DNA from 2 places in the Flavobacterium sp. W21_SRS_FM6 genome. Region 1 is predicted to be linked to the other one. Evidence: riboswitches for the same ligand, from Rfam matches in the RefSeq annotation. Region 1 holds a riboswitch; the other holds the start of a gene.
What was found. Region 1 has a riboswitch for thiamine pyrophosphate ahead of thiC (phosphomethylpyrimidine synthase ThiC). Riboswitches for the same ligand answer to the same signal wherever they lie in the genome.
Positions count from the first base shown of each region.

Region 2: it holds a riboswitch for thiamine pyrophosphate, as region 1 does, so the genes downstream of both, ACEN2L_RS16565 (TonB-dependent receptor) here and thiC (phosphomethylpyrimidine synthase ThiC) in region 1, are expected to answer to the same signal.

Region 1 is NZ_JBGQOM010000018.1:30,615-34,037, reverse strand. It holds gene ACEN2L_RS20050 (bifunctional hydroxymethylpyrimidine kinase/phosphomethylpyrimidine kinase) at 1-212, opposite strand, end outside; gene thiC (phosphomethylpyrimidine synthase ThiC) at 215-2,176, opposite strand; TPP riboswitch at 2,337-2,435, opposite strand; gene rpoZ (DNA-directed RNA polymerase subunit omega) at 2,592-2,864, shown strand; gene spoT (bifunctional GTP diphosphokinase/guanosine-3',5'-bis pyrophosphate 3'-pyrophosphohydrolase) at 2,972-3,423, shown strand, end outside.
Region 2 is NZ_JBGQOM010000011.1:2,018-5,440, reverse strand. It holds gene ACEN2L_RS16565 (TonB-dependent receptor) at 1-1,496, opposite strand, end outside; TPP riboswitch at 1,551-1,653, opposite strand; gene ACEN2L_RS16560 (SdiA-regulated domain-containing protein) at 1,752-2,612, opposite strand; gene ACEN2L_RS16555 (acyl-CoA thioesterase) at 2,650-3,057, opposite strand; gene ACEN2L_RS16550 (tRNA(Met) cytidine acetyltransferase TmcA) at 3,122-3,423, shown strand, end outside.

The DNA.
Region 1 (3,423 bases):
TGCGCCAAAATGGCCACCGAGGTAGCGACCATGTCTTTTACACCAAGTGAATTTTGCGCAGTAATCGCGGTGACAATATTACAGGCATGTCCGCCTAAATCGTTGATAGTCAGGCTATCTGCTTGAATGCCAGCGCCGCCGCCACTGTCTGAAGCAGCGATGCTCCATACAATGGGGCGAACCGCCTGCGACTTTGCATCGAAGGTCGCCATCTTTATACCGGCTCTTTTGTCAACGTCTGAGACAGCGGGGCATAAATCTGCGCACCTTGTGCCCTAAATTCAGCCGACTTTTCTTGCATATATTGTTCAAGTTCTTGTTCGTTGAGCATGCGACTGTCTACTAATCGACTGGCGTCTGGCTCTACTTCTATGGCTTGTTTGGCGCTGTAATCTCTGACTTCTTGAGTGATTTTCATTGAGCAAAATTTAGGGCCGCACATCGAGCAAAAATGCGCAACTTTGGCGGATTCTTGAGGTAAAGACTCATCGTGATAAGCTCGCGCAGTATCAGGATCAAGGCCTAAGTTATATTGGTCTTCCCATCTAAACTCAAAGCGTGCCTTAGACAAGGCGTTGTCGCGAATTTGCGCGCCAGGGTGTCCTTTGGCGATATCGGCGGCATGTGCAGCAATCTTGTATGCCATTAAACCCTGTTTAACGTCTTCTTTGTTGGGTAAACCTAAGTGCTCTTTGGGAGTGACATAACACAACATGGCACAACCATACCAAGCGATTAATGCCGCGCCAATGCCCGAAGTAAAATGATCATAACCCGGCGCAATATCGGTAGTCTGGGGGCCTAAAGTATAAAACGGTGCCTCGCTACAAATCGCCAGTTGCTTGTCCATATTTTCTTTAATCAGTTGCATGGGAATATGGCCAGGTCCTTCGATAATGGTCTGCACATCGTATTCCCACGCTATTTTTACAAGCTCGCCGAGGGTTTCTAATTCAGCAAACTGAGCCTCATCATTGGCATCAGCAATACAGCCTGGGCGCATGCCATCACCTAAAGACAGTGACACATCATAGGCCGCACAAATTTGACAGATTTCACGAAAGTGGCGATACAAGAAGCTCTCTTTATGATGAAATAAACACCATTTGGCCATGATAGAACCACCACGGGACACTATGCCCGTAAGGCGTTTGGCGGTCATGGGTACGTAGCGCAGCAACACGCCAGCGTGGATAGTAAAATAATCTACGCCTTGCTCAGCTTGCTCAATTAGCGTGTCGCGAAATACTTCCCAGGTTAAGTCTTCGGCCACACCATTTACTTTTTCTAAGGCTTGATAAATGGGTACCGTACCAATAGGCACAGGGGAGTTGCGAATAATCCATTCGCGAGTTTCATGAATATAACGCCCAGTCGACAAGTCCATTACCGTATCGGCGCCCCAGCGTGTTGACCATACTAGCTTTTCGACTTCTTCTTCAATTGACGATGTAACCGCTGAGTTACCAATATTGGCGTTGACCTTCACCAAAAAGTTTCGACCAATGATCATGGGCTCGGCCTCAGGGTGGTTAATATTCAGCGGAATAATCGCTCGTCCACGGGCCACTTCATTACGTACAAATTCCGCGGTAATGGGCTTGCCAATATTGGCACCAAAGGCATTGCCAGGCGCCTTTTGCGTTAATACGCCGTCACTCACGTGCTCGCGGGCCATGTTTTCACGCAGAGCAATGTACTCCATTTCTGGTGTAATCATACCGGCTCTGGCGTAATGCATTTGGGTAACGCATTTACCTTGTTTAGCTTTAAGAGGTGTTTGTAAGGCATCAAACCTGAGATGATAAAGGCCATCGTCAGCAAGGCGCTGTTGGGTATAGTGTGAACTGACTTGGTTAAGTTGTTCTACATCACCTCTTGCCAGTATCCATGCCTGACGGAGTTTGCTTAAGCCCTGGTGCACGTTAATTTCTGCATCTGGATCGGAATAGGGGCCTGCGCAGTCATACACCATAATGTCGGGATTTGACTCGGTGATTGGGAAATCTTCAGTGCCCCCGAGTAAAGTATCTGCTTGACTAATAGCGCGCATGCCCACTTTGATATTGTGCAGAGAGCCTGACAAATACACTTTTTTAGAATTGGGATGTAATAAGGGTTTTAAATTTTCAATAAATTGTTGTGCCTGGGCACGGGTTTGACGACGATTTGACATTAGCAATCTCACTTGTAGTTAAAAAGAAAGTTGCTTGTCTGGAGAAGTATTGTGTTGAAAAGCACTAACAACGTTTTATTTTCAGCCGCTTGATGTGGCACAAAAATACGGTTGTTAGCAAAATGATGAAAACCAATTAGATTCACTTTCATGAACAATTAGCGCTATCACGCTTGTTTCCTTCGCGAGTACTAACTCGATCAGGTTCAACGGATCCCGAATTAACGGTCTCAGCCCTTAGGCACTCCGACAAGAGCTTTAAGTATAAACATAAGAGGAAATTAGCCACAAGTGATTTGTTAATGAGGAGTAAGTCGATCTGATTAGTGCTTTATCGATCAAATTGCTTTTAAACGGGCGCATAAATCAGTACACTATGCGACCTTTTTTCAATAAACATTTAACGGAAATCATCATGGCTCGCGTAACAGTTGAAGATGCTGTAGATAAAATTGGCAATCGATTTGATTTAGTTTTGGTGGCAGCTCGCCGTGCTCGTCAAATAGCTATTGAAGGAAAAGATCCTTTAGTATCAAGAGGCACTGACAAGCCAACCGTAATTGCATTACGTGAAATTGAGCAAGGTTTAGTTAACGCTAAAACCCTTGAAGAGCAAAGCATTCGTGATCAACATGAACAAGATCGTGTTGAATTCGCATCTGTTGCAAACATCCTTTCTGAGCATTAATTCTATTTTTTTATAGCAAGGCTAAACATTCTCTGTGTTTAGCCGTTGGCTTGTAAACAAAATCCCCGTATTCTTGCTGTATTCATCACTGACTAAAAGCGTAATTTGTGTATTTGTTTGAGGGCTTAAAACAAAAACTTGAGAGCTATCTGCCACCCGATAGGGTTGCGGACATTCAACGTGCGTTTTTATTAGCACGTGATGCACATAGCGGACAAATGCGTTCAAGTGGCGATCCTTACATTACGCACCCTGTTGCAGTAGCCGGTATATTGGCTGACATGCGCCTTGATTACGAAACCTTGATGGCAGCGTTATTACACGATGTTATTGAGGACACGCATCACGACAAAGACGACTTAAGTGCCCAGTTTGGTCAAACTGTGGGTGAACTGGTTGAGGGTGTCAGTAAGTTAGATAAAATTCAGTTTAGTAGTACCCAAGAAGCTCAGGCTGAGAACTTCCGAAAAATGATCATGGCCATGGTCAAAGATATTCGCGTTATTTTGATTAAGTTGGCTGATCGCACGCACAATATGCGGACCTTGGGTTCATTACG
Region 2 (3,423 bases), on a different contig from region 1:
TTCGCGCCTTTTACACCAAATTCTGTGCCCACTAAAGACTCCGCGCCAAAGGTGGCATTACTTAGCAGTACATCTTTAAAAACCTCTAGGCCTTCGTCATTCGCTTTACTTAACGCTTGACCGTTGACCCCACCCATCTTGTAGCTGCGCAACACACTAAAATACAACATGGTATTCGCACTAGTTTGTTGATGGTAGCTTAGCTCTGCCCCCCAATCATCATGGTCAATGCTCTGCTTAATGGCTTGGCTATCTCGATAATCCATTTTTTGTGATGCTAAACGTAAACTGGCGGTAAGCCATTGCTTGTCGCTCAGATCAAATTTGTATTGACCAAATAGCGCTATATCTTCCCTTGCCACTTCACTTGAAAACGGCGCACTGTAGGTATAGTCACGATCAAGGTTTTCATCTTTATCGGCATAATAAAAACCGATTAACCAAGGGGTATCCACGTTATTTTTGCTGCTAAATTTTGCTTGCACCGTTTTATCGTTGCGGGTCCGATAATAGTAGTCAGTGGATGAATACTCCCATCCAGGTGCAATACCAACATAACTCCAGTCTTCATCATAGCCATAACTTAAATCCGCATCGAGCAAAGAGGTTTGTACTTGCACATCAGCCCAACTAAAACCCTGATAATCCGCCGTTAGGGCGACAGCATCACTTTTTTGCGTATCAACACCTGGCTCATCTGACAATGTAGTGCGGTTTCGGTCTAAAGAAAAAGCATCGTAACCGTTATCAACATCGATAAGATGTACTGTGGTATTGAGTTTTAAATCAGCGGTGATTTGCCAATCAACCTTGCCTCTAAAAGTAAACTCATCCTGATTGTTAGTGTCTTCACGATTTAAATAAGTGTTTGAAATGAACCCATCACTGGTATTTTGATGCAGTGATACTCGGCAATTGGCGGTATTGGTTAATGCGCCGCCCACCGCAGCGCCTAAGTTCCAACTATGGTAATTGGCATAGCCCGCTTGAAAATCCATAGTGGTCACATCACTGGTGGGTGCAGAAATCACGTTGATCATGCCGGCCAAACCATCGGCACCAAACCTCGCACTATTCGGGCCTTTAAAAATCTCTACCTGTGCCACATCAAAAGTACTTGCTCCGGCCAGTAATCCCGAATAATTAATCCCATCCACTAAGTAACCAACAGATGGGTTAATAGGATCCACAAACTGACTACGCTCGCCAATACCGCGAATTTGCACAAAACGACCACGGCTCGCTCCTGTCGCAAAGTTGACATTAGCCGAGCGATTAAAAAGTTCATCCAGATGTTGGGCATGGCGCTGTTCAATATCCAAAGCGGATATCACATCAATACTTGTCGCTAGTTCTGATAATGGTGTGGTAGTCAGTGCGCCATAAACAAGCACCCTTTCAACGTCTTCAGATTCATTTGCAAATGCAACATGACTCGCTCCAATCAGCAACGAAGAAACGGCTAAACTTATGTTACGTATTTTTGAATTTATCATGAGGATCTCTTCAATTCAGTTTGAAAAGATCCGGCTTTACGGCAGGTAAATGGGGATAGTGTCTCTTACCATTCCTACGCCGGTATTATCCGGATCAGGTGTAAGGGTTCGTGTTTTAATAACACATCTCAGCCTTGCGGCACCCCTTGGCTTACTACTTCTCTCTAAGAAAATAGCGTGCGCAGTCTATCAGTCTTAGTGTACCGCGCAAGTGAATATCAAAATTAAATATAACTAATTCATAATCTTAAGCGATTAACGAAATTTTAGTTTAGCTAATTTGTGAGTTGAAAAAAACGAACTTTCTTGACTGATCCACACTTCCCCGTTTGGACTCACACAAACGCCTTCAACCTGATTAAAGCCGTCAAGAGGATAGGTGGCGACCACGTTGAAACGTCTGTCTAGCAAAGCGATAAAAGGTGAAAACTTCCCGAAGCCGCTCACACTGTAACCTACCACAGTGAATTGCTTGCTTGATTTGTTAAAATCAATTCCCGTCACAACTCCTGGCAAACCATCAATTGAGGCGATCGGCGATACAACTTGCTCCGCTAGGGATGGCTCTATTTTATAAACATGAGAGACGGTGGACTGCCAACTCTTTGAAAAAAGTAGCAATTCATCATCAGCGCTAACTAAGGCTTCTGCGTCAAAATCATGTTTCAAATATTCATTGTTCTCAATGTTGTTATTAGCATAACTTAGCTTTAAGACCTTGGTAATCGCCGGCACTTGGTTTTGTTTATTGATGACGAGTATCTCTACAATTGCCCTTTTACCATTATTATTGCCGATATCACCCACATAAAAATTATCGTTATCACCTGTGATCGCCTCCCAGTCTTGATTTTTTTTATCAAGATCTTGCCTTCTAACTATTTCACCTGAGGTATTTAATTGATAAATAGTCGGCGAATTACCTGAATCGTTAATGGTAAAAATAGTGTCAGATGCGGGACAATATAAACCGGAGGTTTCGGCCAAATCGCCCGCTAAGTTAAATTCTGTTTCAACGGTATAACCAAGTTTGTCACTTGCTATTGAGCCACACGCGGTCAGCAACATAAAGCTTGCAATAAAAATAGCCTTCATCATTATCCTTTTATTTTCCACATGCATACTCCCCATTACGACACTAACCATCACTAGCCTAAATTAAACGACTAATCTCTTCTTTAGTTTGAATCTCTAATTGCTCTAGTGTTTTACCATGCTCTGCTGGCAAACGCGTTTCTGGATCGAGTTTTACAAACACAATATCGTCAGCAAAACAGATAGTTTTTTTGGTTATCTTGTTTCTTACCAAACAACTGACGGTAATAGATGTTTTACCCACTTTTTTGGTGGTTAGTCCAAACTCAACGACATCGCCAACCATCGCTGGCGATTCAAAACTAATTTCGCCAATATGCTTGGTCACCAGCACATTGGTTTCTAACTGACAAATAGCATAGATAGCCGCTTCTTCATCAATCCACTCCAAGGCTCGGCCACCAAACAATGAATTAGCATAATTGAGATCATTTGGCATCACTAACCGGCGAGATAAAAAGCGCATTCGTATTCCTTGTAAAGTTTGCATAAACTAGCGGCGCTATTATACATCCAAAGAACCCATAAAAGTGAAATTGTACAATCAAATTGAATCATGGCTGACTAGCCGCGCTAAAAATGTCGTTCACCGACAATTACTCGTTATTAGTGGTGACGAACCCTGGGCAATTGAGCAAGCAATTAAGCTCTGTGCAACCAATGATGACTTGTGGCTCGGAAATAGTGAAGGTGCCTGTAGCGAAATATCCCCTCAACAATATCAGAACTTTTTAGGACAAGAATACAATACACTTGTATTCAATGCTTACACAGGCTTTAGAGCCAATGCAGCTATTGCCTTAAGTGGCATCGTTACAAAAAACGGTTTGAT